DNA from 4 places in the Pantoea sp. CFCC18179 genome. Region 3 is predicted to be linked to each of the others. Evidence: predicted binding sites of a transcription regulator. Region 3 holds the regulator's gene; each other region holds the start of a gene.
What was found. The regulator PurR, encoded in region 3, represses purine synthesis genes. The targets are predictions, from matches to a motif close to CANGCAAACGTTTGCNTG.

Region 1 (7,672 bases), on a different contig from region 3:
CCCGCGACAATCGCGAAGTAGAACGGCTGCCAGGTACTTTTCCCGGCCAGTTGAGTCGCTTTCACCACGTCTTCCAGACCAAGCAGCGATACCAACGCGGTGGCTTTCAAAATTACCTGCCAGTTGTTGCCGATGCCCGGCAGCGCAAAACGCATCATCGCCGGGAACAAGATACGGCGGAAAGTTTGCGAACCGGTGAATCCAAAGGCGGTGGCCGCTTCGATCTGCCCTCTCGGCACCGCCAGGAACGCGCCGCGGAAGGTTTCGGTAAAGTAAGCGCCGTAGATGAAACCGAGCGTGATGATACCGGCGACCATCGGGTCGATATCAAACTGCGCCAGGCCAAGTGCATCGGTGAGGGTATTCAGGGCGATCTGCAAACCATAGAAGATCAGCAGCATGAGTACTAAATCGGGTACACCGCGAATCAGCGTGGTGTAACCTTCAAAAATCATCGCCAGCAGGCGATTGCGGGAAAGTTTGGCGCCAGCGCCAATTAAACCGAGCACCACCGCCAGCAACACCGAGCTGAGCGCCAGCTCCAGTGTGACAAGGGTGCCCTTGAGGATTACATCAGAATAGCCATACAACATGGGTTCAATCCTGTCGTGAGGGTAAAAAACAAACGCTGCCCAACTGACGGACAGTCCTAACCAGGAGATTTGAATCGCAGGATGGATGGCGGCAAGCGTATGAAGCCGGGCAGTTTACATAAGTAAGCGCCCGGAGTGAATACTTATGACCCACCTTCCTGCAATTCAAACAGCACGATCAGGAACAGAACTGTTAGTCGCCGTACACGTTAAAATCAAAATACTTCTTGGCAATCTTGTCGTAAGTGCCGTCTTTACGCATGTCGGTAAAGGCTTTATCAATCGCGGCTTTCAGATCGGCATCATCTTTACGCAGGCCCATACCGGTACCGACGCCGAAGATTTTGTCGTCTTTCACTGCCGGACCGGCAAATGCATAATTTTTGCCCACTGGCTGTTTCAGGAAGCCTTCGCTCGCCTGCACTTCGTCCTGGAACGCGGCATCAATACGGCCAGCATTCAGATCCTGATACACCAGATCCTGGTTAGCGTATGGCGTCACAGTGACACCTTTTGGCTGCCAGTTCTCCTTCGCATAGGTTTCTTGCGTGGTGCCTTGCAGCAGGCCGATGTTTTTGCCTTTCAGCGATTCAATGGTCGGTTGCAGCGTAGAACCTTTCGGCGCGACTAAACGCGCGTTTGCGGCGTACAGCTTCTCGGAGAAGGCGATCTCTTCCTGACGCTTTTCAGTGATCGACAGGGATGAAATGATGGCGTCGATTTTCTTGGCTTTCAGCGACGGGATCAGCGCATCGAAGTCACTTTCCACATAAGTACATTGGGTCTTGATACGCTTACAAATTTCGTTTGCCAGATCGATATCAAAGCCAACCAGTTGGCCTTGCGCGTTCTTGGATTCGAATGGCGGATAAGTCGGGTCAGTTCCGATGCGCACATTTTTCGGCACGGCGGCGAAAACACTCGCGCTACTTGCCATCGCCAGCATCAGAGAAAGAGCCAAAACTCGCTTTTTCATAGGTAACCCTCAAGTGAAGTGCTTATTGTTATGTGGTTCGTGATGTGTTGTTGGTTTGCGCTGAAAGATGTGCACGTTTCATGCCAGTTATGCGAATCGGCTAAAGCATGCGCAAGCGCACTAAATACCGCACCGATAAGCGGCGCAAGCACTTAGTTTGTGAGGGAAATATAACAGCGGTGTGAGGAAGAAAAAGCGACATTGTTAACTTTTGGTGCACAAGATGCACGAAGAGTGATCGCGCACGCGAAATTGCACACAAGCAGTGCATTAATGCACCGTTATGCGCCATTCCAGCGAGTGAAAAGATCTTCAGGTAACTCGATATCGAACTGGTCCAGCACACGATTGATGGTTTGATCAACCAGGTCACCAATCGATTGTGGACGATGATAGAACGCGGGCACCGGCGGCATAATCAGCGCGCCCAACTCGGCAGCGGTGGTCATCATGCGTAAGTGGCCCAAATGCAGTGGCGTTTCGCGCACGCACAACACCAGCTTGCGCTGCTCTTTCAACACCACATCGGCGGCGCGCGTCAATAAGCTATCGCTGTAGCTGTGCACAATGCCCGACAGCGTTTTCATCGAACAGGGCGCAATCGCCATGCCGAGCGTTTTGAACGAGCCGGACGAAATACTGGCCGCAATATCGCGCACGTCATGCACCACATCAGCCATCGCTTGCACATCGCGCAGGCTGTAATCCGTTTCCAGCGCCAGGGTTTGTCGTGCCGCAGGACTGATCACCAAATGGGTTTCCACATCGGCGAGCGGTTGCAGCACTTGCAACATGCGCACGCCATAGATCGCGCCGCTGGCGCCGGAAATACCAATGATCAGTCGTTTCATAATTCAGCCTTACCCGTTCAGATTGCGGCAATGATAGCGGCTCCCTGAACAAAAATACAAAAACAAACAGGGCGGGATTGCGCCCGCCCTGTTGATGCTATGCCACAACGTGGAAATTAACCTTCGTTATGCAGCTCCAAACCTTCGACTTCGGTCTGACGTGCAATGGCTTTGGAATCGTCATTACGCAGCGACTGCAAATACTCAAGGTACTGTTGATCGACATCTTTGGTGACGTAAATACCGTTGAACACCGAGCACTCGAAGTTGGCGATATCCGGATTCTCTTCGCGCACCGCTTCAATCAGATCGTTAAGATCCTGGAAAATCAGCGCATCCGCTTTGATCAGCTGGCAAATCTCGTCAACTTCACGACCGTGTGCAATAAGCTCAGTGGCGCTTGGCATATCGATGCCATAGACGTTCGGGAAACGAATTTCCGGTGCCGCTGAGGCGAGATACACTTTCTTGGCGCCCGCTTCACGTGCCATCTCAATAATCTGCTCTGAGGTGGTACCACGCACGATGGAATCATCCACCAGCAACACGTTTTTATCGCGGAACTCAGCACGGTTGGCGTTCAGCTTACGGCGAACCGCGCTGCGGCGCTGCTGCTGGCCCGGCATGATAAAGGTGCGGCCAACATAGCGGTTTTTCACGAAACCTTGACGATACGGCTTGTCGAGGATGCGGGCGATTTCCAGCGCGATATCGGTGGAAGTTTCCGGAATCGGAATCACCACGTCGATATCCAAATCTTCCCACTCACGCGCAATTTTGTTGCCCAACTTGGTGCCCATGCGCACACGTGCGCTGTACACCGAAATTTTGTCGAGGAAGGAATCCGGACGGGCAAAGTACACGTATTCGAACAAGCACGGATTGGTTTTCGGGTTCTCGGCACATTGACGGGTAGAAAGCTGGCCTTGTTCGGTGATGTACACCGCTTCGCCTGGCGCGACGTCACGAATGAACTCGAAGCCCAGGGTATCCAGCGCCACGCTTTCCGAGGCCACCATGTATTCAGTGCGACCATCTGCAATCACGCGCTTGCCCAGCACCAGCGGACGAATGCCGTTGGGATCGCGGAACGCCACCATGCCGTGACCGATGATCATCGAAACCACTGCGTAAGCGCCGCGCACCTGCTGATGCACCGCCGCCACCGCAGCAAAAATGTTGTCCGCTTCCAGCGGGTAATGCTGAAAACGATCCAGTTCCTGCGCGAAGATGTTCAGCAGGATTTCGGAGTCTGAGGTGGTATTAACGTGACGGCGACCCGTTTCGAACAGTTGCTTACGCAGCTCGTGTGCGTTGGTCAGGTTACCGTTGTGCGCCAATGTGATGCCGTAAGGCGAATTCACATAGAAAGGCTGCGCTTCAGAGGCGCTGGAGCTGCCTGCTGTGGGATAACGCACGTGACCAATCCCGATGTTACCCTGCAAACGCTGCATGTGGCGCGCTTCGAACACATCACTGACCAAACCATTGGCTTTACGCAAACGGAAGCAGTTAATAGCATCGATGGTACAAATGCCGGCGGCATCCTGCCCGCGGTGCTGAAGCACCGTTAACGCGTCATAGATTGACTGGTTTACTGGCATAAAACCGGTGATACCAACAATACCGCACATATTGTCTTTTCCTCATTAGCCGCACGCCCGATGGTGTCACCGGGGTAAAAAACTCGACGTACTTTTCAGGTAATCAAAGAACCACCTGATGATGTAACTGAATTCGGGGATAAGTTGCGACTGTTGCCAGTCGGGGCTTTTCGAGAAGCCGGTGAATGTATCGAGGAAAAAGAGCATAGCAGATACGATCAGTACGCCACGCAACGCCCCGAAACAGACCCCCAACACCCTGTCGGTTCCCGACAAGCCAGTTTTCTCAACCAGCGAGCCGATGACATAGTTGACGATGGCACCCACAATAAGGGTGGCAACGAATAACACCGCGATGGCGATGCCGTTGCGAACCAGTTCGTCACTGAAACCGGTAAACCAGACTGCAAGGTAGGCGTAATAATGACTGGCGACAAAGAACGCGCATCCCCAGGTAACGAGAGATAAGGCTTCACGGACAAACCCACGAATCAGGCTGACCAAAGCCGAAAAACCAACTACCGCAATAATGACGTAATCAATCCAGATCATGAACTCTTCCAGCCCAGTGCTATTGCACCCCTGCATCCAGTTCGGGGCGCATTCTAACAGAAAAAGAAAACGTTTGCGTAGGGTTTTCCGGTTCTGCATCCGTAAAAAGGGCGATGAAAAAAACTTTCCTCGCCCGATGGGATATCAATCTTTTAATTGACTGATATTAAATACTTTTTCAATTACGCTTCGCTAATCATGTGCAATTTAGTCGCGCCTTTTACTGCTATCGGCGCGACTTATCAACGCATTATCTCGCGCTATACGGCTTCACTACGCCGCCCAGACCAGAAATGCTTTGCAGCTCACTTAATGAACTCTGCAACTTGGCCTTAGAGGCATCCGGACCGACATAAATGCGGGTAATCGATCCCTGCACCGGCGTGGAAGGAACGGTAAAGGCACGATAACCGGAGAGTCGCAGCTGCGCCACAATCTCACTCACTTTCGCCGCGTTCTTCAGCGCACCAAGCTGCACCACAAATGCCTGACCCGCAGGCGCTTCTGGCTCACTCTGCTTCGGCGTTTCAGTTGGCTTGCTCTGCTCAACCGGTTTCGGTTGTTCGACCGGCTTCGGTTTCGGTTGTTCTACCGGTTTTGGCTTCGGTTGTTCCACCGGCTTCGGTTTCGGCTGCTCGACCGGTTTTGGCTTCGGCTGTTCTACCGGTTTCGGCTGAACTTGCTGATGTACCGGCGGCGGCGTCACCACACTCGGTTCGGTATTCTGCGCCGGTTGCGTGCTGCCCGTGGTCGCCGTTTTGCCACCTTCCTGATTCTGCGCCGCGCTGGCACCTTCTGGCGGTTGCGACGGTAAAGGTTGCGTCACCGGTGGCACCATTTCGCTATCCTGCTGATCGTCCGGTTTCGGCACCAGCGGGATCGCGGCGAACTCTTCTTTATAATGCTTTTTCTTACCGTCCAGCAGGCCCGGCAGCACGATGACGCCAATCGCCACCAGAATGACCGTACCGACTAAGCGATTTTGAAACTTACTTGCCACTGCCGTTCTCCGCTGTCATCGATTCCATAACTTGCGCTACGGTGTGGAAAGATCCACAGACCAGAATCACATCTTCGGGACGCGCCTGCTGGCGCGCCGCTTGCCACGCAGCATCCACATTGCGGTATGCTACGCCACCTTCCAGATGTGCTATCAGCTCATCCGCTGAAGCACCGCGCGGGCCATCAAGCGGCGCGCAGTACCAATGATTCACCTGCGGGGCCAGCGCCGCCAACGTTCCGGCGATGTCTTTATCATGCAGCATGCCAACCACCGCATGCACCTGGCCGTTGTGAGGCAACTCAGCCAAACGCGAAGCCAGATAATAAGCGGCATGCGGATTGTGCGCCACATCCAGAATCACGCGTGGCGATTCGCTCACGGACTGGAAACGCCCCGGCAAAATCGCCAGCGGCAGATGCTGGCGAATGATCGCCTCACTCACCTGCAAACCCGATGCACGCAGCGCGGTCAATGCCGTTGCCGCATTCGGCAATGGCACTTGCGGTAGCGGCAGATCGCGCAGCTCACCGTGCGCATCCTGCAACATCCAGCTATCACCGGTTTGCTGCCACTGCCAATCACGATTGCGCTGCAACAGTTGCGCGCCCTTCTCAGCTGCTACATCGGCGATGGTACTCGGCATATCGGCTTCACCCACCACCGCCGGTTTACCTGCACGGAACACGCCGGCTTTTTCACGGCCGATACTTTCGCGATCCGGCCCCAGCCAATCGGTGTGATCGAGTGCGATACTGGTGATTACCGCCACATCGGCATCGACGATGTTAGTGGCATCTAGACGACCGCCAAGGCCAACTTCGAGGATCACGACATCAAGATTGGCATCGCGGAACAGATTTAGCGCCGACAAGGTGCCAAACTCAAAATAGGTGAGTGAGATTTCACCACGTCCCGCTTCAATGCTGGCGAAACTGGCGCTGTGTAGCGCTTCATCCAGTTCAGTACCCTGCACGCGCACCCGCTCGGTATAGCGCATCAGATGAGGCGAACTGTAAACGCCCACGCGATAACCCGCGGCCATCAGCAGCGTTTCCAGTGTACGGCAAGTGGTACCTTTGCCGTTGGTACCGGCGACGGTGAAGATAAACGGAGCGGGTTTGAGCAAGTCGAGACGTTCAGCGACGCGTTGAATACGGTCCAGGCCGAGTTCAATGGCCTGAGAATGCAGGTGCTCAAGATAATGAAGCCACGTGGCCAAAGGCGACGTGGCTTGAGGGAGAAGAGAATTGTCCATGTGTCCCGTTTACTGATTTACGGTGCATTGGTAAAAAGGCGCATCGCTGCGCCTTTCCGTTGCCTGTCAGGCTTCGTTGCTCTCCGGCTCAGCCGCGTTAGGCTGATCACCATCCAGCACTGGCGCTGGCAGGTTCATCATTTTCGCCAGCAGGCTTGCCAGCTTAAAGCGCATTTCCGGACGACGGATGATCATGTCGATCGCGCCTTTTTCAATCAGGAACTCACTGCGCTGGAAGCCCGGCGGCAGTTTTTCACGCACGGTCTGCTCGATAACGCGTGGACCGGCAAAGCCGATCAGAGCTTTCGGCTCCGCTACGTTGAGATCGCCCAACATTGCGAAGCTCGCAGAGACGCCACCCATGGTTGGGTCGGTCAATACAGAGATGTACGGCAAGCCGCGCTCCTGCATTTTCGCCAGTGCAGCACTGGTTTTCGCCATCTGCATCAGGGATTGCAGCGCTTCTTGCATACGCGCACCGCCAGAAGCGGAGAAGCAGATCAGCGGGCAGTTGTCTTCCAACGCCTGCTCAACACCCCGTACAAAACGCGCGCCAACCACAGAACCCATTGAGCCGCCCATAAAGGAGAACTCAAACGCCACTGCCACAACCGGCATGCCGTGCAGCGTACCTTTCATGGTGATCAGTGCGTCTTTCTCGCCGGTATCTTTCTGTGCAGCGACCAGACGATCTTTGTACTTCTTGGAGTCGCGGAACTTCAGCAGATCCTTTGGCTCCAGCTCGCTTCCCAGCTCAACCAGCGAACCCTCATCCAGCATGCTATGCAGACGCTCACGAGCGTGCATGCGCATGTGATGGTCGCACTTCGGGCAGACC
Region 2 (7,672 bases), on a different contig from region 3:
GACGCCCATCAGATTCAAACCGTTGTTAAGGAAACCGAGGATCAGCGCACCAATCAGCGTACCCATGATGCGGCCTTTGCCGCCCGCCAGGCTGGTACCGCCCAGCACCACCGCCGCGATTGCATCCAGTTCATAACCGGTGCCCGCTGTTGGCTGCGCAGAAGAGAGGCGTGCCACTTCGATGGTGCCCGCCAAAGCTGCCAACAGGCCGCACAGCGAATAGACGATGATTTTGACGCGATTAACGTTGATGCCAGACAAACGCGTCGCCGCTTCGTTGCCGCCTAGCGCATAGATGTAGCGGCCAAGGCGGGTGTGATGCAGCATGTACCACGCCAGCGCGAACACGATCACCATCAACCAAACCGGCGTTGGAATGCCCAACGGGCGACCAATACCGAACCAGCCAAACAGATCGGCGTTATCGTTAAAACCGGTATTGATTGGGCTGCCGTTGGTGTAAACCATGGTGACACCACGCAGCAGCAACATCATCACCAGCGTGGCGATAAACGCTTGCACCTTGCCGCGCGCCACGATCACGCCGGTAATGCCGCCAATTGCCGCACCCAGCGCCAGCGAAGCCGCCACCGCCACCAGCGCATTCACTTCCAATCCGACAATCGATGCCGCCACCGCGCCGGTCAGCGCCAACAGCGATCCCACCGATAAATCGATGCCTGAAGTCAGAATCACCAGCGTCATGCCGACTGCCATGATGGCGTTGACTGACGTTTGCTGGAGAATGTTGAACATGTTGGCCAGCGTGAAGAAGTTCGGACTCTGGCTGGCGACCACGGCGATCAGCACAATCAACGCAATCAGTGATTTCTGCTCCAGCAGCCAAGCTTTGCTGAACCAGCGACGGCTGGCGGGTAAGGTTTGGGTACTCATACAACTAACTCCTCGCTGTGTTGCTTACCGACTGCCGCCGCCATCAGAGATTCCTGGGTAGCTTGCTCACGGGAAAATTCGCCACTCAGATGGCCTTCATGCATTACCACGATGCGATCGCTCATGCCCAACACTTCCGGCATTTCCGACGACACCAAAATGATGCTCAGCCCTTCGGCTTTAAACTGGTTAATTAATTGATAAATATCTTTTTTCGCGCCAACGTCCACGCCACGCGTCGGTTCATCAAGGATCAACACATCCGGACGCGTCATTAAGCCGCGCGCAATCGCCACTTTCTGCTGATTACCGCCAGAAAGCAGGCCGATTGGCTGCTCCATTGAGGGCGTTTTGACGTTGAACAAACGGATAAAATCGCCCACTGCCAGTTGCTCGTCACTGTGGCGCAGATTGCCCGCGCCGGTGCTGAAATAACGCAGCGCAGTCAGCGACATGTTCTCTTTCACCGACATGCCAAGCACCAAACCATCGCGCTTGCGATCTTCGGAGATATAAACGATACCGTTGGCTAATCCATCTTGCGGTGAACGGGTAGTGATTTCGCGGCCATTGAGCGTGACTTTGCCTTTGCTGCGCGGCAACGCGCCATACAGCACTTTCATTAATTCGGTACGTCCCGCACCCATCAGGCCGGATACGCCAAGAATTTCGCCTTTGCGCAGCGTGAAGCTCACATCATCCACACCCGGTCCGCTGAGATTTTCTACTGTCAGACGAATTTCACCCGGTTGTTGATCGATGCGCGGATATTGATCCTCCAGCTTGCGACCAACCATCATCTCGATCAGGCTCTCTTCGCTGAGATCGCTCACCGCGCGCTCGGCAATAAATTGCCCATCACGGAACACAGTGACGTCATCGCAAATTTCGAAAATCTCTTTCATGCGGTGCGAGATATAGACGATGCCGCAGCCTTGCGCTTTTAGCTCGTTAATGACACGAAACAGCGACAGCGTTTCGGTATCAGTGAGCGCATCGGTAGGTTCATCCATAATGATGACTTTGGATTCGAAACTGAGCACCTTGGCGATCTCGACCATTTGCTGATCGCCAATCGACAAATCACCCACCAGCTTGTGGCTGTTGAAACGAAGATTCAGGCGCTGCAATAGCGCATCCGCCGCAGCATACATCTTTTTCCATTCGATGCGGCCAAAGCGGTTAACGAATTCACGACCAAGGAAAATATTCTCAGCAACCGAGAGTTGCGGAATCAGGTTGAGTTCCTGATGGATGATGCCAATGCCGGCTTCCTGTGACGCTTTCGGCCCAGAGAACACCACATTTTCACCCAGCCACTTCATAATGCCGGCATCCATGCTGTAAATGCCGGTTAGCACTTTCATCATGGTGGATTTGCCGGCACCGTTTTCGCCGACCAACGCCATCACGCGGCCCGGATAGACCGCCAGCGATGCGCCATTCAGCGCCTTCACGCCGGGGAACGATTTTTCAATCCCTTTGAGTTGCAATAACGGTTGCATAACGGCCTCAGAAGGTCACGCCAGCGCTCAGGATGACATTCGCATACGGAGAACACTCTCCGCTGCGAATGACCGCCTGACTACGCTGAGTTTGTTGTTTGAACTGTTCATGGCTGATGTAACGGATGGTGATGACATTTCCCTGGTGCTGTTGCAAGGCATCGAGCACGGCGAGCAGTGCGCTGTGGAGCTGCGGATTGTGTTGCTTGATCTCCTCCGCCATTAAGGCGCTTTCGACCTGCATCTCCTGTGTGATGACGTCCACTACCTGTAAAAATTCAGGCGTACCCGGCGTTAACGCCAGATCGATGCGCTGTGGACCCACCGGAATCGGCAAGCCTGCATCGGCAATCGTCAGCGTATCGGTGTGCCCAAGGCGGGCAATCACATGAGAGACTTCAGCGTTTAACAAGCGACCTTTTTTCATTTCTTCCACTCCACAGCGAAACGTTTCGCTGAGCGGGAGTGTATAAAATGCACGTGGCAACTCAATCGCGGCATCACGGAAATGTGATCGCCATCGAAACGTTTCGCTTGTGCCGGGGAGAATTTGAGTTTGGGGGGAGAATGGGAGCCGACTGCGCGGCTCCGCAACAGGAATTATGGCAGTTTACGGACTTGTTTAACGTCCAGTTCGATGGAGTTAAAGTCTTTATCCAGTTTACCGGTCAACTCGACCTGATCCTTTGGCGTTATGGTCAAACCGTTCCAGCGCTTGTGGTCGATTTCCACCTTCATGGTGCCGCTGGCGTCGCGGAATTGATAATCCTCATCACCGATCTGCTTTTCTAAATGGCCACGCACGGTGATCCAACTGTCATCTTTCATCTCTTCGGCTTGCTTCACGCTGACAACGCTAACATCACCCGCCTGGAAGCCGCCGGTTTTCGCTTGAGCCGTCGGCGCATTAGGATCAACAAAGCCACCTTGTTGTGCGGCCAAAACTGGCGTGGCAGCTAACATAACAATCGCCATTAGTGCGGCTGACTTTTTCATAATTTCACCTCTTTTCCATGAATGTGTGGTTTACGGTAGCTATTTCACCACAAGGTTCTTAACAGGATCTTAAGAGAATCGAATCCATGAAAATTCATTAAAAATAGTCCATTTGCGGCGATTTTCGCTGTACAAGCGCCATTGTGCTTCGTATAACTCCGCACAGCACAAGGAGGACTGATGCGCATTTTACTGATTGAAGATGACACGCTGATCGGCGACGGTTTGAAAGTCGGGCTGAACAAACTTGGCTTTACCGTGGATTGGTTTGTCTCAGGTGAAAGTGGTTTTCAAGCCTTGGCAGCCGCGCCCTGGGATGCGGTGGTGTTAGATTTGTCGCTGCCGGAACGCGATGGTTTAGACATCCTGCGTCAATGGCGCCAACAAGGACAGGATGTGCCGGTGCTGATCCTCACCGCGCGCGATGCGCTGGATCAGCGCGTGCAAGGCTTACAGCTGGGTGCCGACGATTATTTGTGTAAGCCGTTTGCGCTAACGGAAGTAGCGGCACGTTTGCAGGCGTTGATTCGCCGCCGTCACGGACAGCTGCAACCGGAACTCAAACACGGCAACGTGGTGATGATGCCCGGCAGCAATAGCGTGCAAATCGACGGTGAAGCCGTGAGCATGAAAAGTCGCGAACTGGCGCTGCTCGAATTGTTTCTGCGCAATCCGGGTCGCGTGCTGACGCGCAGCCAATTAGAAGAGAAGCTGTATAGCTGGGACGACGATGTTTCTAGCAATGCGGTAGAAGTACATATCCATCATCTGCGTAAAAAACTCGGCAGCCAGTTTATTCGGACCGTTCACGGCGTGGGATACACCTTGGGAGCGGCGGAATGAGCCTTTTCCTGCGCCTCGCCATCGGCTTTGTGCTGCTGATCATGATCTGTGGTGGGCTTGCCACTGTCAGCGCATGGCACCAAACGCGCGATAAAGTCGATGAACTGTTTGATACCCAGCAAATGCTGTTCGCCAAACGTTTGATTGCACTTGATCCCACTTCACTGCACGAAGTGACATTGCCGAAAACCAAGTCGATCCTGCGCCATCATCGCGGCGATCAGGATGACGATGCGCTGGCATTTGCCATTTTTAGCGCTGAGGGCCAGCCGCTGCTGAACGATGGCGAAAATGGTCGCGATCTCCAGTTTGATTATCGCCGCGATGGTTTTACCGATGGACGCTTGCGCGGTGATAAAGATAGCTGGCGGCTATTGTGGCTGACTTCAGCGGACAAACGCTATCGCGTGGTAGTGGGTCAGGAGTGGGAATACCGCGACGATATGACACGCGATTTGGCGCTCAGCAGCCTGCTGCCATGGTTGATCGCCATCCCATTGATGTTGCTGTTTTTACTCGCGCTGGTATGGTTCGAACTGCGTCCATTGAAACAATTAACGACCAAGTTACATCAGCGAGCGCCAGATGATGCCACGCCACTCACTGAAGCGCGCTTGCCAAAAGAGGTGAAACCGTTGGTGGCCGCACTCAATGGTTTGTTCAGTCGCATGGCAGAATTGGTGCAGCGCGAACGGCGTTTTACCTCCGATGCCGCGCATGAACTGCGTAGCCCGTTGGCGGCGTTGCGGGTGCAAAGTGAAGTGATTCAGCTGGCAGATGACGATGAGGCAATGCGCAAACGCGCACTGCAGCAATTGGATAGCGGCATCGTGCGTGCCACGCGGCTGGTGGATCAACTGCTGACGCTTTCCCGCGTGGAAGCGGATGATCTGCGCAGCGAGTTTCAGCCGGTCGCATTGGCTCCGCTGCTGCAAAATTTACTGGCCGAACATTTCCCGCAAGCCGAGCAACAGCATATTGAACTCGCATTTAACGGTCACGCAGAACCGGTGATGAACGGTCATCCACTGTTGTTGAGTTTACTGGTGCGCAATCTGCTGGATAACGCGCTGCGCTATTCACCGGCTGGCAGCACAGTTCAAATCCAGCTCGATCAGCGCGCCATCATCGTTGAAGATAACGGGGCTGGCGTAAATGAGGATCAACTTGCGCGCTTAGGCGAGCGTTTCTGGCGTCCGCCGGGACAAGCGCAAACCGGTAGCGGATTAGGGCTTTCGATTGTGAAGAATATTGCGCAGTTGCACGGTATTCGGCTGGTGTTCAGTCACGCCGAGCAGGGAGGACTGCGCGTCACCTTAAGCTGGTGACGCATGCAGGTGCCAAACAATGCACACCTGCATTCGTAGGGTCGCCATTCATGGTGACCTTAGATCTCGACCTGCGTGCCCAGTTCGATGACGCGATTGGGTGGAATTTCAAATTGATCCGGCGCACGCAGCGCATTGCGTTGCAGCGCGAGGAACAGCTTGCCGCGTAGGCGCAGATACCACGGACGATCGCCAATAATCAGCGATTCATGCGACATAAAGAACGAGGTTTCCATCATGCGGCAGTTAAGGCCTTCAAGACCGCAGCGGTGGAAAATCTCCTCCACGTTCGGGGTTTCACGCCAGCCGTAGCTTGCCACCACACGCCAGAACGTCGGCGACAACTGCTCGATGGTCACGCGACGAACGTTATGCACGTATGGCGCATCTTCGGTACGCAACGTCAGCAATACCACGCGCTCATGCAGTACTTTGTTGTGCTTGAGATTATGCAGCATGGCAAACGGGATCACATTCAGTGCACGCGACATGTAAACCGCTGTGCCTGGCACGCGTACCGGCGGCGATTTCTCCAGCGAGGCAATCATCGCTTCCAGTGAATTGCCGTGTTCATGCATACGACGCAGCAAACGGAAGCGCTCGCTCTTCCAGGTCGTCATGACGATAAACATCACCAGCGCCAGTGTCAGTGGCAACCAACCGCCTGAGAACACTTTGATCAGGTTGGCGGAGAACAGCGAAACGTCGATACACAGCATGGCAATCAGAATCAGAATCACCAAATAGCGGTTCCAGTGCCAGTTTTGAATCGCCACGGTGGAGCACAGAATAGCAGTCAGCACCATGGTGCCGGTGACCGCGATACCATACGCTGCCGCCAGATTACTTGAGTGCTCGAAGCCGACAATCACGATGACCACGGAGAAGTAGAGCAACCAGTTGATCACCGGAATGTAGATCTGCCCGGACTCTTCTTCTGAGGTGTGTACGATGCGCATCGGTGGCAAATAGCCCAAACGCACCGCCTGGCGGGTTAACGAGAACACGCCTGAGATAACGGCTTGTGAAGCGATGACGGTGGCTAACGTCGCCAGAATCAACATCGGGATCAGCATCCAATCTGGCGCCAGCAGGAAGAACGGGTTCTTGATCGCTTCAGGATGTTTGAGCAACAGCGCGCCCTGACCAAAGTAGTTCAGCACCAATGACGGCAGCACCACAATGAACCAGGCAAGACGAATCGGGAATTTGCCGAAGTGGCCCATATCGGCATACAGAGCTTCCACGCCGGTAATCGCCAGCACCACCGCGCCCAGCGCGAAGAAGGAAACGGTTTTATATTCGATGAAGAAGTGCACCGCCCAATAGGGGTTCATGGCGTGCAACACGTCGGGATTGTCGATGATGCTGCGCGCACCGAGCACCGCCAGCACCAAAAACCACAGCAGCATCACTGGAGCGAACAACTTGCCGACAATGCCGGTGCCGTGCTTTTGAATCACGAATAACAACGTGAGTACCGCAATCGCTAGCGGCACGATATAAGCATCGAGGCTCGGCGCAGCAATTTCCAGACCTTCTATCGCGGAGAGCACCGAAACCGCTGGCGTAATCACCACTTCACCATAGAAGAAGCTGCCACCAATCAGGCCCATGATCACCAAAACCGCCGTGGCTCTGGCACCAGTATGGCGGCCAGCCAACGACATCAACGTTAGGATGCCGCCTTCACCGGCGTTATCCGCACGCATCACGTAGCTGATGTATTTAAGTGAAACCACCAGGATCAGCAGCCAGAAGATCAGCGACAGGAAGCCAAAAACCGCTTCGCGTTCGACGCCAAATCCGAACTGACCAGAAAGACATTCACGCAATGTATACAGCGGGCTGGTGCCAATATCGCCATACACCACGCCAATGGCGGCGAGTGTGACTGCCCCAAGGGACTGTTTCTTATCCGAGCTCATAAGTTGTCTTTTGTTGGAGCCGATGAGGCATTTGCCTACCGCTCAAGCCATCAAAAAGCGCACAGTATGCACATATTCCCAAAAAAACCTACTCTTACAAAGTGTCATTAGTCCGCCAGTGACGCGGTTTTTCGCCGAAATTCGGCCCCAAAAATCGCGGGAAGCGGCGAGTTCTCTC
Region 3 (7,672 bases):
CTGGCTTTTGTTGGTTACACCGAAGAGAGCGAAGGTGCGGTGATTGAGTTGACCTACAACTGGGGCGTGGATAAATACGATCTCGGCAACGCTTACGGCCATATCGCATTAGGCGTGGATAACGTCGCGGAAACCTGCGATCGCATTCGCAGCGCGGGTGGCAACGTCACTCGTGAAGCGGGCCCGGTCAAAGGCGGCTCGACGATTATTGCGTTTGTTGAAGATCCCGATGGCTACAAAATCGAGCTGATCGAAAACAAACACGCCGGTCACGGCCTCGGCAACTAATGCCGCTTGTCAGCCTGCTAATTTGCAGGCTGATTCCCCTCTCCTGCTGCACCCTCCTGCAATTTTTGCCATAATGCGCGCTGCCCTATTTATTGCCATGAGATCCTGATGTCTGAATCGAACGCTTTAAACGCTCTCAACCAACGCTTCCGCGGTTTTTATCCTGTCGTGATTGATGTCGAAACAGCCGGCTTTAACGCGCAAACCGATGCGTTGCTGGAAATTGCTGCCACCACACTGAAAATGGATGAAGAAGGTTGGTTACACCGTGATGAAACGCTGCATTTCCACGTAGAACCGTTTGAAGGGGCCATTCTTAATCCCGCGGCACTGGCGTTTACCGGTATCGATCCGACCAATCCGTTGCGCGGCGCGGTGAGTGAATACGAAGCGCTGCATGCGATTTTCAAAATGGTGCGCAAAGGCACCAAAGATAGCGGCTGCAATCGCGCCATCATCGTGGCGCACAACGCGACTTTCGATCTTAACTTCGTGATGGCCGCCGCCGAGCGTGCCAGCCTGAAGCGCAATCCGTTTCATCCCTTTGCCACCTTCGATACTGCGGCATTAAGCGGTTTGGTGCTGGGGCAAACGGTGTTAGCTAAAGCCTGTAAAGCGGCGGGAATGGAGTTTGATAGCACGCAGGCGCATTCAGCGTTATATGACACCGAGCAAACGGCCACGCTGTTTTGTGAGTTGGTGAATCGCTGGAAACGCCTTGGCGGCTGGCCATTGGCAATCGGTGAAGAGTCAACAGACGATGCATCCGTCGAAGAGTAGATAAAGAAAAGGCCGACATTTGTCGGCCTTCTGCATTATTCCGCTTCTTTATACTTCTCAGCGGTTTCTTTCAGTAACGGCTGAAGTTCGCCGCGCTGGAACATCTCAACGATGATGTCGCAGCCGCCGACCAGTTCACCATCTACCCACAGTTGCGGGAAAGTCGGCCAGTTGGCGTATTTTGGCATTTCAGCGCGGATGTCCGGGTTCTGCAAAATGTCTACGTAGGCGAAGCGCTCGCCACAGGCTGAAAGCGCCTGCACCGCTTGCGCTGAGAAGCCGCAGCTTGGCAGTTTTGGCGAGCCTTTCATGTATAACAGAATCGGGTTTTCTGCGATCTGGCGCTGAATTTTTTCAACAGTACTCATTATTGCCTTCCTTAATCCTTCACTTCGTGTTTGTTTATTGTAGCGATTTAGCCCGCGTACTGAAAACGGGATTTTGCATTTGCATCATGCTAATCGCCATGTTTGTTAAATCAACATCTGACAAATAACATTTTCGTATCATTAATAAGCATTAATAAATTAATAATTAGCAATAGTTTCGCTGGGTTAAGCAGCTGAAATAGCTCATTTTTGCTACAGAATCAATCTGGTAACATATTAATAGAAAAAGGCCTTACCTTTTGGAAAAAAAGTGGATTAGAATTGCCTCGGCGCTGGTCGTTTGATCAGATTTCTCTCACTTTGCCGCAGTCTGTTTCCAATCAGCCTGCTTAACCTGTAACCGGATTATGCGTCTACTAATTACGCTTTTCATACTGGCTTTTGCCCAACTGTTTTTTAATGTGGCCGCGGCTTCTCCGCATGCGCCCGTTAATGCCAGTTCGCCAAAAGCGGAGAAAAAGAGCGCACGTGAAGACGAGCGCCGCAAGCGACGCCCGGTGAAAACCACCACCAAAAAATCGCGCCTGACGTCAGTCCAAAAATTCAAACTCAAAAAACAGACCAAGACCGAAACTGCGCTGCACCATACCACCAGCAAAAAATCCCAGCTTAAACTCACCGGTAAAAAATACGGGCACCAACGCCTGGCGAAAAAATCCTCCGAGATTGAAGTCGATGACGAAGCGCTAGCGCTGACCGGCATCAAAATGAGCAAAGCGCACCGCCAGCGCTATCAAAAAGCGCGTGAAACGGCGATGACCAAATTAATGGGTCAGCTCGGCAAGCCTTATCAATGGGGGGGCACGTCGCCACATACCGGTTTCGATTGCAGCGGCCTGGTGTGGTACGCTTATAAAGATCTGGTGAAATTCAAATTCCCGCGCACCGCCAATGAAATGTATCACTTGCGCGATGCGGCACCGATTAAGCGTGAAATGCTGGAGAAAGGCGATCTGGTGTTCTTCCGCATCAATAACCGCGGAACTGCCGATCATGTTGGCGTTTACCTGGGTAATGGCAAATTTATTCAGTCACCGCGTACCGGCAAAGATATTCAGATTAGCGCATTGGGCGAAGATTACTGGCAGAAACACTACGTGGGTGCGCGCCGCATGATGACACCTAAAACCATTCGCTAGCGGTTGCGCAACACAGATAAAAAAGCCGGATGCTGTTATCAGCTCCGGCTTTTTTATTAATGCATAATAGCGGTAAAACTGAATGCGATAATCATTAACAGCGCGCCAACAGTGGTCATTAGCGCTAATTTCAAATCAGTACTCATCACAGCTCCTTAGTCACACATTCTTTAGGGTTATGACGATTTTGGCATAGCAACCGGCAAAAATCTCGTGTTATCGGCCCGGGCTTGCTAGAATCGCCGCCTTTCGTTGCGCAACCGATTAAGCACGTGCTGGAATATGTGCGCAATGACGTGATTTTGCCTGCTGAAAAACCCCATTTAGCCCGCTGTTTTGGGCCGTAAAAGCATTAGCAGACGCAAACGTTTAACAATATACTTATCAGTAAGTTGCGATAAGCCCAGGAGTACCTTTTTCATGGCAACAATTAAAGATGTCGCGAAACGCGCCGGTGTCTCAACCACCACGGTTTCGCATGTCATCAACAAAACGCGTTTCGTTGCGGAAGAGACGCGTAACGCCGTATGGGAAGCGATCAAAGAATTACACTACTCGCCGAGTGCTGTGGCGCGTAGCCTAAAGGTTAATCACACCAAAACATTGGGTTTGCTGGCGACGTCCAGTGAAGCGCCCTACTTCGCCGAAATTATTGAAGCGGTAGAGCATCACTGCTTTGAGCGCGGATATACGCTGATTCTCGGCAATGCGCACAACGATTTGCAGAAGCAGCGAGCTTATCTGTCGATGATGGCGCAGAAGCGCGTCGATGGCTTGCTGGTGATGTGTTCCGAATATCCAGACGATTTGCTGCAAATGCTGGAAGAGAACCGCAACATCCCGATGGTGGTGATGGATTGGGGCGCTTCGCGTGGTGATTTTACCGATACCGTGCAGGACAACGCTTTCCAGGGCGGCTACCTTGCTGGTCGCTATCTGATCGAGCGCGGACATCGTGACATTGGCGCGATTCCCGGTCAGATGGAACGTAATACCGGCGGCGGTCGTCATGCCGGTTTCCTGCAAGCGATGAGCGAAGCGGGCATTACGGTGCGTCCGGAATGGATCGTTCAGGGCGACTTTGAGCCGGAATCGGGCTATCAGGCGATGCAGCAAATCCTTAATCAGAAACAGCGTCCAACTGCGGTATTCTGCGGCGGCGACATCATGGCGATGGGCGCGATTTGTGCTGCTGATGAGATGGGATTACGCGTGCCACAAGATATTTCAGTGATTGGCTACGATAACGTGCGCAACGCGCGTTACTTCACGCCAGCGCTGACCACGGTGCATCAGCCAAAAGCCGAATTAGGTGAAAAAGCGCTGGAAATGCTGTTGGATCGCATCACCAGCAAGCGTGAAGATCCGCAAACCATTGAGGTTCAACCGACGCTGATTGAGCGCCGTTCGGTGGCGTACGGCCCGTTCCGCGACTATCGCCGTTAAATCGAGGTTTCGCTGAGCCATTCGTGGTTCAGCGTTTCGGCATCGCCAAGATAAGCCAATAACCAATCCAGCGCTGGCGACGCACGCTGTTCTGACCAACTGACGCAGCAGGGGCTATCGGGAAACGTCTGCGGCAATGTCAGTTCCACTAGCGCGTGGCGATTCAGCAACGGACGCGCTAAATGTCCCGGCACCATGCCAACGCACAATCCCGCCTGCAAACAATCCAAGCCGGTTTCCCATTCCGGCACAACCAAACGTCGCTGGTTGTCCAGTGTCCACGTCATGCGGCGCGGCAATGCGCGCGAGGTATCTTCCAGCACCAGCGAAGGCCAGGCGCGCAGCGTTTCATCATTTAATTCAGCTGCATTGACCAACGGATGCTCAGGACTGACGACGCAGCGCCAGTTAAGTGCGCCCATATCCTGGAAAGCGAAGCGCCCACCGACTGGAATCGCCTGGGTTGCGCCAATCGCCACCTCCACCCGCCCATCCGCCAATGCATCCCACACGCCGTTGAACACTTCGTAGCTGATGATCAACTCCATATCGGGGAAATGGCGATAGAAATCTTTCACCAGTTGGCGCGTACGTTGGGGTTTCACGATGCAATCCACGGCAATGCTGAGTTCACCACGCCAGCCGTTTGCCAGTTGCTGACATTGCCTGCGCGTTGCGAGCATTTTTTTGATAACAGAACGACCTTCACGGACAAAATGTTCACCGGCGGGCGTCATCACCACTTCACGATGATGTCTTTCAAACAGCGGTACCGCCAGCCAACTCTCCAACTGGCGTACGGTGTAGCTGACGGCAGAAGGCACGCGATGCAATTCTTGCGCCGCCGCACTAAAGCTTCCAGTGCGCGCCACCGCATCCACCACTTCCAACGCATATTCAGACCACATATTCTTGCCTTCAAAAAATTTAACAGCACCTCGCAAATATTAGCGTTTCACAAAATAGGTTGCACCCTTTTACACTCCCCGCCGTTCAACCTGCCTAATTAGAGAAGCATCATGTTGTCGTCCAGAGCTTTTATGCCTTACCTCGCCGTGCTCAGCATGCTCGGATTTCTTGCCACCGATATGTATTTGCCGGCTTTTGGCGATATGCAGCGTGATTTTGCCAGCGCGCCCGGCACCATTAGCGCGAGCCTAAGCTTGTTTCTTGGCGGCTTTGCTTGTGCTCAAGTTTTTTGGGGACCACTGTCGGATCGTTATGGACGCAAACCTATTTTGCTGGCTGGCTTAGCCATTTTTGCCCTTGGCTGCCTGGGCATGCTGTGGGTGACCGATGTCTACATGATGCTTGCGTTGCGGTTTGTGCAAGCAATTGGTGTGTGTGCTGCGGCGGTGAGTTGGCAAGCGCTGGTGGTTGATCGCTATCCAAAAGCGCAGGCGAATAAAGTTTTTGCCACCATTATGCCGCTGGTGGCGCTTTCACCCGCGTTAGCGCCATTGCTAGGTGCGTGGCTGATTGGCCATTTCCACTGGCGCAGCATTTTTATCACCCTGACGTTAATTGCTATCGTGTTGCTGATTGGCACGCTGCGCTTACCCGCCGTAAAGCGAGCCAGTGCTGACAGAGGCAAACAGCCAAGTTGGTTAAGCTTGCTGAACACCCGCGTTTATAGCGGCAACGTGTTAATCTATTCCGCATGTTCAGCCAGCTTTTTTGCCTGGTTAACCGGTTCGCCGTTTATCCTCGCCGCCGCAGGCTTAACGCCGGCAGATATTGGTCTGAGTTATATTCCGCAGACCATTGCGTTTCTGATTGGTGGATTTGGCTGCCGCGCGCTGCTTAATCGTTATCAGGGCGCGCAATTATTGCCTTGGTTGCTGCTGCTGTACAGCTTGAGCATTCTAAGTCTGTTTGTGGTGGCGTTAATGCCGTCAACTTCGCTGTTTGTACTGCTAATGCCGTTCTGCGGCATGGCGCTGGCGAATGGTGCAATCTACCCCATCGTGGTTGCCAGCGCGCTTGCGCCTTTCCCACACGCTACCGGCAAAGCCGCCGGTTTGCAGAATCTGTTCCAGTTAGGCTTGTGTTTCGCCGCCAGTTTGTTGGTTTCAACCGGACTGGAACGCGCGCTCTACAACACCACTTTAGTGATGGTCGCCACCGTGGTATTGGCATGGGCTGGCTTTGTTTGCCAACGCGGCTTAAGCGCACAAAGTGATAATGCCCTCACTTCCCGTCCCTGCGAAGATAATCAGTAAGGCAACGATTATCGTTAGCAACCTAACGATAACCCGTTGAATATTGACCCACGTGAGCATATACTCGGTGGGTCAGTAATTCTGCTACAAATCAATAATATAAATGTAACACCTTTGCGACCCTGTCGCGGGATGGCGTCTGCACGATAACCAGTGCGATGACCCACTTTGCTGCTCAAATACATACCTCTGTAAATCGTCGGATTTCTGGCGCACGGATTTTCCGTGAGTTCTCTCACAGGTCTTGGGAAATTGGCTATTCTTTTTCTCAGGTTCAGATCGGAAGGTGATGGAGAAGCTATGAGTTCATCTGTTATAGAAGAAGTGAGCCTTGAAGAAAACCACTGGTTTCGGATCGTCAACGAACTGCTAGAGCGCGCTGATATTGCAGTTAATGGCACTCGTCCATGGGATATTCAGGTAAAGCATCCAGACTTTTTTAAACGCGTTCTGGAAGAAGGATCACTGGGTTTAGGTGAAAGTTACATGGATGGTTGGTGGGAGTGCGAACAGCTCGACATGTTCTTCCATCGCGTTTTAAAACACCATCTGGATAAACAATTACCCCGTCATTTCAAAGATACGTTGCGCATTGCCGCCGCACGCTTGACTAATTTGCAGTCGAAAAAGCGCGCATGGATTGTTGGCAAAGAGCATTACGATCTGGGAAATGATCTATTCTCGCTGATGCTTGATCCCTATATGCAATATTCCTGCGGCTATTGGAAAGATGCCGACACGCTGGAAGGTGCGCAACAGGCCAAGCTGGATATGATTTGCCGTAAACTGCAATTAGAACCGGGCATGACGCTGTTGGATATCGGTTGCGGTTGGGGCGGTCTGGCGGAATATGCCGCGCGTCATTATGGCGTGCAAGTGCATGGCGTAACCATTTCAGCCGAACAGCAAAAATTAGCGCAACAACGCTGTGAAGGATTGGACGTCACGATATTGCTGCAAGATTATCGCGATCTTAATCAGCAATATGATCGCATCGTTTCCGTCGGCATGTTTGAACACGTCGGGCCGAAAAACTATGCCACTTATTTTGATGTTGCTGATCGCAATCTCAAACCAGACGGCATATTTTTACTGCACACCATCGGCGCGCTCACGACAGATATGAATGTCGATCCGTGGATCGATAAATATATATTCCCCAACGGTTGTCTGCCATCCGTGCGACAAATTGCCGATGCCAGCGAACACCATTTTGTTATGGAAGATTGGCATAACTTTGGCGCGGATTACGATACCACTTTAATGGCTTGGCATGCGCGTTTTCAGGTCGCCTGGCCGGAGCTGGCCGAGAAATATGGCGAACGCTTCAAACGCATGTTTGATTACTATCTGAATGCGTGCGCGGGTGCATTCCGGGCGCGTGATATTCAGCTGTGGCAGGTGGTAT
Region 4 (7,672 bases), on a different contig from region 3:
TACGGCCTGAACGCCGTGGTGGTTGGCGCGTCGAATATCGTTGGCCGTCCGATGAGCATGGAACTGTTGCTGGCCGGTTGCACCACCACAGTGACGCACCGTTTTACCAAAGATTTACGTCATCACGTTGAGCACGCCGATCTGCTGGTGGTTGCGGTGGGTAAACCGGGCTTTATTCCGGGCGACTGGATTAAGCCGGGCGCGGTGGTGATCGATGTCGGCATCAACCGTCTGGAGAGCGGCAAAGTGGTGGGCGATGTGGAGTTTGAAGCGGCGTCTGAGCGCGCTTCTTACATCACGCCCGTTCCGGGCGGCGTCGGTCCAATGACCGTTGCCACCTTGATCCAAAACACGCTGACAGCGTGCGAAGAATTTCACGATATAGAGGAGGCATAATGGCCAGTTTTTCTCTCGGTACACATGCCCACGTTGATTTGTGCGATCTGCTGAAAATCGAAGGTTGGGTGGAAAGCGGTGCGCAGGCGAAAGCCGTGATTGCTGATGGTGAAGTGCGCGTTGATGGCGCAGTTGAAACGCGCAAGCGTTGCAAGATTGTGGCAGGCCAGAAAGTTGAGTTTGCCGGTTATAAGATTACGGTTGTTGCTTAAGATTGTGGTGGTCGCCATGAATGGCGACCCTACAAAATCTGGGTTTCCCCTTCTACTTGTTGCAACTCGATATGATTCACCGCCGTATGTTGAGCAATCAGCGTTGCCAGTTTTGGCGAATGGCTGGTGATCCATAGTTGGCTGAACTGACTGGCTTCGGCGATCAGTCGTGCTAACGCCGGTAGCAAATCTTCATGCAGGCTGTTTTCCGGTTCGTTGAGCGCCATAAACTGCGGCGGACGCGGGCTGAGCAGCGCCACCACTAAGCACAGAAAACGCAGCGTGCCATCCGAAAACTCGGCACTTTCCAGCGGACGTAAGATGCCGCGCCGCGACATCAGCATCTGAAAACGCCCATTCTGTACATCAACGTGAAATTCGCTGTCGGGGAAGGCTTCGGCCATCACCTGAAACAGCAATTCGGAATGACCGCGCTCGACAATCGTCGCCCACGCTGCCGCCAGATTGCTGCCATCATGCGACAGCACCGGCGCACGCACGCCAATTTGCGGCGCACGAATCGGTGATCCCGGCCACACGGCAAATTCGTGATAGAAGCGCCACTCGCGCAGCCGTTCGCGCACCTGCGACAGTTCCGGATAAAGATGCGGTTCACCCAGTTGCCCAAACAGCGACTCTTCAGGATGCAGCACCGCCGGATACGCCACGCGTTCGCCATCGACGTTGTGCAGAAACGCAGTCTGATTTTCGCGCTGCATAATGCACGACGAAGGACGTCGCCGCTGGCCGCTCAGCCAAATGCGTTCGTCTTTCACCAGCGGATCGAGATTGAACATGCTGGTGGCTAGCGGCTCAGGAAAACCGACCTCCAGCTGATAATCCATATCGTCCATCACCACCGCCAGCGACAGACGTTTAGGATCGTGGCGACGATCGCCGCGTCGCAATCCGCCCGCCCACATCGCTTTCTGGATGCCGCCCTCTTCCGCCAGCGCCAAGGCCAAACGTCCGCTGGCCGCTTCGTGCAGCAATCGCACCGCTTTGTAGAGATTGGATTTGCCGCAGCCGTTTGGGCCGCTGACTACGTTGAGCTGTTGCAGCGGTAACGTGAGGTTGCGTACCGAGCGAAAGCCGCGAATCTGGATCTGTTCAATCGACATAATAAAAAAGGGCGATTTCTCGCCCTCTCCGGTTATTTACGACGCCAGCTGGAACCTTGCGGCCCGTCTTCGACGATAACGCCCAATTCGTTGAGCTTGTCGCGCGCCACATCCGCTTGCGCCCAATCTTTAGCGGCACGCGCATCGGCACGGGTTTTCACCCAATGCTCGATTTCCGCCACTTCTTCGTCATTGACCTGCGCACCGCTTTGCAAGAATTGCTCAGGATCTTGCTGCAAGATACCGAGAACGTTGGCGATCTGGCGCAGTTTCGCTGCCAGCGCATCTGCCGCCGCGTTGTCTTCACCTTTCAAGCGATTGACTTCACGCGCCATGTCGAACAGCACCGAATAGGCTTCCGGCGTGTTGAAGTCGTCGTCCATCGCCAGACGAAAACGCGCTTCAAACTCTTCGCCGCCCGCTGCGGTGGCGTTGGCATCAGTGTGACGCAGCGCGGTATATAAACGCTCCAACGCGGCACGCGCCTGATTGAGATTATCTTCGCCATAGTTGAGCTGGCTGCGATAGTGGCCCGACATCAGGAAATAACGCACGGTTTCGGCATCGTAATGCTGCAACACGTCGCGTACGGTGAAGAAGTTATCCAGCGATTTCGACATCTTCTCGCGATCAACCATCACCATGCCGGAATGCATCCAGTAATTCACGTATGGGCCGTCGTGCGCGCAGGTGGATTGCGCCACTTCGTTTTCATGGTGCGGGAACATCAGATCCGAGCCGCCGCCGTGAATGTCGAAATGGGTGCCGAGCTGTTTGCAGTTCATCGCTGAACATTCGATGTGCCAGCCTGGACGACCGTTGCCCCATGGCGAATTCCACGCCGGTTCATCGGCTTTAGACATTTTCCACAGCACGAAGTCCATTGGATTGCGTTTCACATCCGCCACTTCAACGCGTGCGCCAGCTTGCAGCTGCTCCAGATCCTGACGCGATAGCGCGCCGTAATCTTTGTCGCTCAGCACGTCGAACATTACGTCGCCGTTGTCGGCTACATATGCGTGACCGCGTTCGATCAGCTTGCCGACCAGTTCGATGATTTCATCAATATGGCGCGTGGCGCGCGGTTCGAGATCCGGTGGCAAAATGCCCAGCGCGGCAAAATCGGTGTGCATTTCGGCAATCATGCGGTTGGTCAGCGTTTCAATGCTTTCACCGTTCTGATTGGCACGTTTGATGATTTTGTCATCAATATCGGTGATGTTACGCACATACTTCAGCGTGTAGCCCACGTAACGCAGATAACGCGCCACCACATCGAATGCCACAAAAGTCCGCCCATGACCGATATGACAGAGATCGTAAACCGTGATACCACAGACATACATGCCGATTTGACCGGCGTGGATAGGTTTAAATTCCTCTTTCTGTCGACTCAGGGTGTTATAGATCTTTAGCATTGACGGTTCCGTTTGGTTTACGTGTGCGGGATTCGAACGTTATAAAAGTGAGTTTGGTTTTTATGTGGTCACCCTAAAGGGCGACCCTACGACAGGGTTTGTAGGGTCGCCCTTTAGGGTGACCACAACCACATCGCTTAACTGACAAACATCAAGCCGGTTATTGTGCCGTATTTTTCTGACTTGTGCATCGCTCGCTTGCCAACTGAAGTCCGGTTACTGACGCGTTATTGGAAATTGTGATATAAGAAGCGTCTACAAAAAAGCCGCGCTGCCTTGCGGCGTGGTAGTTGACACTGACGACAAACTTTACAGGAAGAAAATAATGGTCACTTTCCAGACGAACCATGGCGATATCGTAATTAAAACCTTCGATGACAAAGCGCCGGCTACCGTGAAGAACTTCCTGGAATACTGCGCGGAAGGTTTTTACGATAACACTATCTTCCATCGCGTAATCAACGGTTTCATGATTCAGGGTGGTGGTTTTGAGCCTGGCATGAAGCAGAAAGACACCAAAGCAGACATCCGCAACGAAGCGAACAATGGCCTGAAAAACACCAAAGGCACGCTGGCGATGGCGCGTACCCAGGCTCCTCACTCTGCTACTGCCCAGTTCTTCATTAACGTGGCAGACAACGACTTCCTGAACTTCCGTGACGAAAGCCTGCAAGGTTGGGGTTACTGCGTGTTCGCAGAAGTGGTTGAAGGCATGGACGTTGTTGAGAAAATCAAAGCGGTGAAAACTGGCCGCAGCGGCATGCATCAGGACGTTCCGGTTGACGACGTTGTCATCCAGAAAGTGACTGTTAGCGAGTAATGTCGCGCACGCTGTTTATCGCAGATCTGCATCTGTGCACTCAAGAACCGGCAATTACTGCCGGTTTTCTGCATTTTTTGCAGGGTGAAGCGCAACAATGCGATGCGCTTTATCTCCTCGGCGATCTGTTTGAAGCGTGGATTGGCGACGACGATCCCAATCCGCTGCATCAGCAAATCGCTGCGGCGCTCAAGGCACTACCGGTGCCGAAATTCTTCATTCATGGCAATCGTGATTTCCTGCTCGGTCAGCGTTTTGCGCGCGCCGCTGGCATGACCTTGCTGCCGGAAGAAAAAGTGCTGGAACTCTATGGCCAACGCGTGTTGATCATGCATGGCGATACCTTGTGCACCGATGATCAAGGCTACCAACGCTTTCGCGCCAAAGTGCATCAACGCTGGTTGCAACGGCTGTTTCTCGCCTTGCCGCTGCGCCTGCGGATGCGCATTGCCGCGCGCATGCGTAATGGCAGCAAACAAGCCAATCAGCACAAATCATTGAGCATCATGGACGTCAATCAGCAAGCGGTGGAAGCGGCGATGACGCGCCAACAGACGCCGATTCTGATTCACGGTCACACCCATCGCCCCGCCATTCATCAATTCTCGCTGCACGGCGAAAATGTGCAACGTGCGGTGCTCGGTGCCTGGCATGAAAACGGCTCGATGATTCAGGTGGATGCCAGCGGCGTCAGCTTGATCGAATTCCCCTTCTGAAATCCGGGCATCAATGCCCGTTTTCCGCCTACGCAACCGTTTTCCTTGCTGCCATCTCATGCTATTCTCTGTGCCCTTCTTCGCCTGCCCGCCCGGCCAGGTTCGTTTTGCATATTCACAGGAGTTGACCGCATGTCATCCAACGCCACCCCGGCTCGTATCGCCATTGTCATGGGTTCCAAAAGTGACTGGGCTACCATGCAGTTCGCCGAGGAAATTCTTAACAGCCTGGATGTTCCGTTCCACGTCGAAGTGGTCTCCGCTCACCGCACGCCAGACAAACTGTTCAGCTTCGCCGAAAGCGCTGCCGAAAACGGCTATCAGGTGATCATCGCCGGTGCCGGCGGTGCAGCCCATTTGCCGGGCATGCTGGCCGCGAAAACGCTGGTTCCAGTGCTGGGCGTGCCGGTGCAAAGCGCCGCGCTGAGCGGTGTCGATAGCCTGTATTCCATCGTGCAGATGCCGCGCGGCATTCCGGTCGGTACGCTGGCGATTGGCAAAGCCGGTGCGGCTAACGCGGCGTTACTGGCAGCGCAAATCCTGGCGATCCACGATCAAGCGCTGTCCACGCGCCTCGCCAACTGGCGTCAAACGCAGACCGATGAAGTGCTGAATAACCCGGACCCGCGGGAGGACGCATGAAGCCGGTTTGCGTATTAGGTAATGGTCAGTTAGGCCGCATGCTGCGCCAGGCGGGTGAACCACTGGGCATCGCGGTATTTCCGGTGGGATTGGATGCCGAACCGTCGGCATTGCCTATCGCCGAAAGCGTGATCACCGCTGAGATCGAACGTTGGCCGGAAACCGCGTTAACCCGCGAACTGGCGAGCCATCCGGCGTTTGTGAATCGCGATATTTTCCCGCGTCTGGCCGATCGCCTGACGCAAAAACAGCTGCTGGATCAACTCAATCTCGCTACCGCGCCGTGGCAATTGCTGGTAGATAAAGCCGAGTGGCCGAGCGTGTTTAACACGTTGGGTGAGCTGGCGATTGTTAAACGTCGTACCGGCGGCTACGACGGTCGCGGTCAATGGCGTTTGCGCGCCAATGAAACTGATGCGCTGCCGGACGAGTGCTACGGCGAATGCATCGTCGAGCAAGGCATCAACTTCAGCGGCGAAGTGTCGCTGGTCGGCGCGCGCGGACACGATGGCAGCACGGTGTTTTATCCGCTGACGCATAACCTGCATCAGGACGGTATTCTGCGCACCAGCGTGGCTTTCCCGCAGGCCGATGCCGCACAGCAACAGCAAGCCGAAGCGATGCTCAGCGCCATCATGCATGAGCTGAAGTATGTCGGCGTTATGGCGATGGAGTGTTTCATCACGCCAGAAGGCTTGCTGATTAATGAGCTGGCACCGCGCGTGCACAACAGCGGACACTGGACGCAAAATGGCGCGTCAATCAGCCAATTCGAACTGCATCTGCGCGCCATTCTGGGCTTAGCACTGCCGCAGCCGGTGGTGTTTGCGCCGTCAGTGATGGTGAATTTGATTGGCACCGCAGTGAATCTCGATTGGCTGCAACAACCGCTGGTGCATCTGCATTGGTACGATAAAGAAGTACGTCCGGGCCGTAAGGTCGGACATCTTAATCTGACCGATAGCGATCAGGTACGTTTGGTATCCGCGCTGAATGCGCTGGTGCCGCTGCTGCCAGAAGAGTATGCGAGTGGTATTGCGTGGGCGGTTGAAAAGCTGTAATTAACAAGGTCGCCATGAATGGCGACCTTACGCAGATTTTGTAGGGTCGCCATTCATGGCGACCACCTACCTAAGCCGCTTCAAATCGTCTAAATAGCGCCTTTCCTTGCAGCAATCGCACGCCCAGCCAGCCGCCGCACAGCGACAAAAGCAGCGCGCCGAAAATTGGCAGCGCAAACCACAGCGTCCAATCTGGCTGCCACGGGAAATCAAAGATCTTACGCTGTAATCCCCACAACGCCGCTTCAGCACCTAACGCCGCCGCAATCCCCGAAACCACGCCCAGTAGCGCGAACTCGCACCACAAAGTCCCGCGCAGCAGACGTTTACTGGCCCCCAACGTGCGATAGACCACCAACTCCTGTTGACGCTGGCGCATGCCAACCTGAATCTGCGCCATGAGCAACAACACGCCGCAAATCGTCACCAGCACTACCATCACTTCCAGCGCCTGGCTGACCTGCGTCAACACCTGGCCGATCTGGCGCATCATGCTGCCGATATCCAGCAAACTCAGCGTCGGGAAGGCGCGATTGAGCTGCGCCAGCAGCGCCGGATTGTTATCCATGCGGAAGCTAGTCAGCCAGGTTTGTGGCTGTTGATCCAGCGCGCCCGGCGGGAAGATGAAGAAGAAGTTGGGCCGCAAACTCTCCCAATCCACCTTACGCAAGCTGGTGATTTTTGCGCTGAACTGCTGAGTATCGCCGCTGAAGGTCAAGGTATCGCCGAGCTTCACACCGAGACGATCCGCCAGTTCCCCTTCCATCGACACTTCACCGGTTTTCGGCGGCCAATCACCAGCGATCAGCGGATTGTGGTCTGGGCGCTGTGCCTGCCACGTCAGATTCAGTTCACGATTCAGCGCGTTATCCATCTTTGGATCGGCTTCTTTGCCGTTCAGCTCGGTTAAACGCGCTCGCACAATCGGATAGAAGGTTTCCGGCTTAAGATGATGCCCGGTGAGGAAATCGCTGACTTGCGGCACCTGATCTTTGGTGATGTTCAACAGGAAATAGTTCGGGCTATCGGCGGGCAATTGCTGCTGCCAGCGATCCAGCAGATCGCCGCGCATTACCAGCAGTAGCGCCAGCAACATAAATGACAACGAAAATGCTGCCAGCTGACTGAGCGTCATCGCAGGTTGGCGCAGCAGGCGATTGATCGCCAAACGCATCGCCAGATTGCGCACCACCAATCGACGCAGCAGCAGCAGCGTGCCCCAACCCAACAACGCCAGCAGCAGCGCCAGCATCACCACGCCCGTCAGCAGCGCCCACAACATTTTG

Region 1: the regulator PurR is predicted to act here: its motif matches at 4,639-4,656, upstream of cvpA (colicin V production protein).
Region 2: the regulator PurR is predicted to act here: its motif matches at 2,840-2,857, upstream of rbsD (D-ribose pyranase).
Region 4: the regulator PurR is predicted to act here: its motif matches at 4,713-4,730, upstream of purE (5-(carboxyamino)imidazole ribonucleotide mutase).

Annotation. Positions count from the first base shown of each region.
Region 1 covers NZ_JBNBPM010000001.1:833,886-841,557, forward strand. Annotated here, with positions in the region: gene ACPUC7_RS03865 (histidine ABC transporter permease HisQ) at 1-593, opposite strand, end outside; gene argT (lysine/arginine/ornithine ABC transporter substrate-binding protein ArgT) at 787-1,569, opposite strand; gene ACPUC7_RS03875 (UbiX family flavin prenyltransferase) at 1,851-2,420, opposite strand; gene purF (amidophosphoribosyltransferase) at 2,537-4,054, opposite strand; gene cvpA (colicin V production protein) at 4,091-4,576, opposite strand; gene dedD (cell division protein DedD) at 4,827-5,576, opposite strand; gene folC (bifunctional tetrahydrofolate synthase/dihydrofolate synthase) at 5,566-6,834, opposite strand; gene accD (acetyl-CoA carboxylase, carboxyltransferase subunit beta) at 6,901-7,672, opposite strand, start outside.
Region 2 covers NZ_JBNBPM010000007.1:264,698-272,369, reverse strand. Annotated here, with positions in the region: gene rbsC (ribose ABC transporter permease) at 1-894, opposite strand, end outside; gene rbsA (ribose ABC transporter ATP-binding protein RbsA) at 891-2,399, opposite strand; gene rbsD (D-ribose pyranase) at 2,407-2,826, opposite strand; gene ACPUC7_RS15555 (YgiW/YdeI family stress tolerance OB fold protein) at 3,000-3,395, opposite strand; gene qseB (quorum sensing response regulator transcription factor QseB) at 3,576-4,238, shown strand; gene qseC (quorum sensing histidine kinase QseC) at 4,235-5,566, shown strand; gene kup (low affinity potassium transporter Kup) at 5,626-7,494, opposite strand.
Region 3 covers NZ_JBNBPM010000006.1:93,860-101,531, reverse strand. Annotated here, with positions in the region: gene gloA (lactoylglutathione lyase) at 1-288, shown strand, start outside; gene rnt (ribonuclease T) at 397-1,068, shown strand; gene ACPUC7_RS13410 (Grx4 family monothiol glutaredoxin) at 1,104-1,439, opposite strand; gene ACPUC7_RS13405 (C40 family peptidase) at 1,805-2,596, shown strand; gene cydH (cytochrome bd-I oxidase subunit CydH) at 2,653-2,742, opposite strand; gene purR (HTH-type transcriptional repressor PurR) at 3,017-4,042, shown strand; gene punR (DNA-binding transcriptional activator PunR) at 4,039-4,950, opposite strand; gene punC (purine nucleoside transporter PunC) at 5,062-6,264, shown strand; gene cfa (cyclopropane fatty acyl phospholipid synthase) at 6,565-7,672, shown strand, end outside.
Region 4 covers NZ_JBNBPM010000005.1:241,995-249,666, forward strand. Annotated here, with positions in the region: gene folD (bifunctional methylenetetrahydrofolate dehydrogenase/methenyltetrahydrofolate cyclohydrolase FolD) at 1-396, shown strand, start outside; gene ybcJ (ribosome-associated protein YbcJ) at 396-608, shown strand; gene ACPUC7_RS12475 (AAA family ATPase) at 638-1,729, opposite strand; gene cysS (cysteine--tRNA ligase) at 1,762-3,147, opposite strand; gene ppiB (peptidylprolyl isomerase B) at 3,473-3,967, shown strand; gene ACPUC7_RS12490 (UDP-2,3-diacylglucosamine diphosphatase) at 3,967-4,683, shown strand; gene purE (5-(carboxyamino)imidazole ribonucleotide mutase) at 4,816-5,325, shown strand; gene purK (5-(carboxyamino)imidazole ribonucleotide synthase) at 5,322-6,386, shown strand; gene ybbP (putative ABC transporter permease subunit YbbP) at 6,457-7,672, opposite strand, start outside.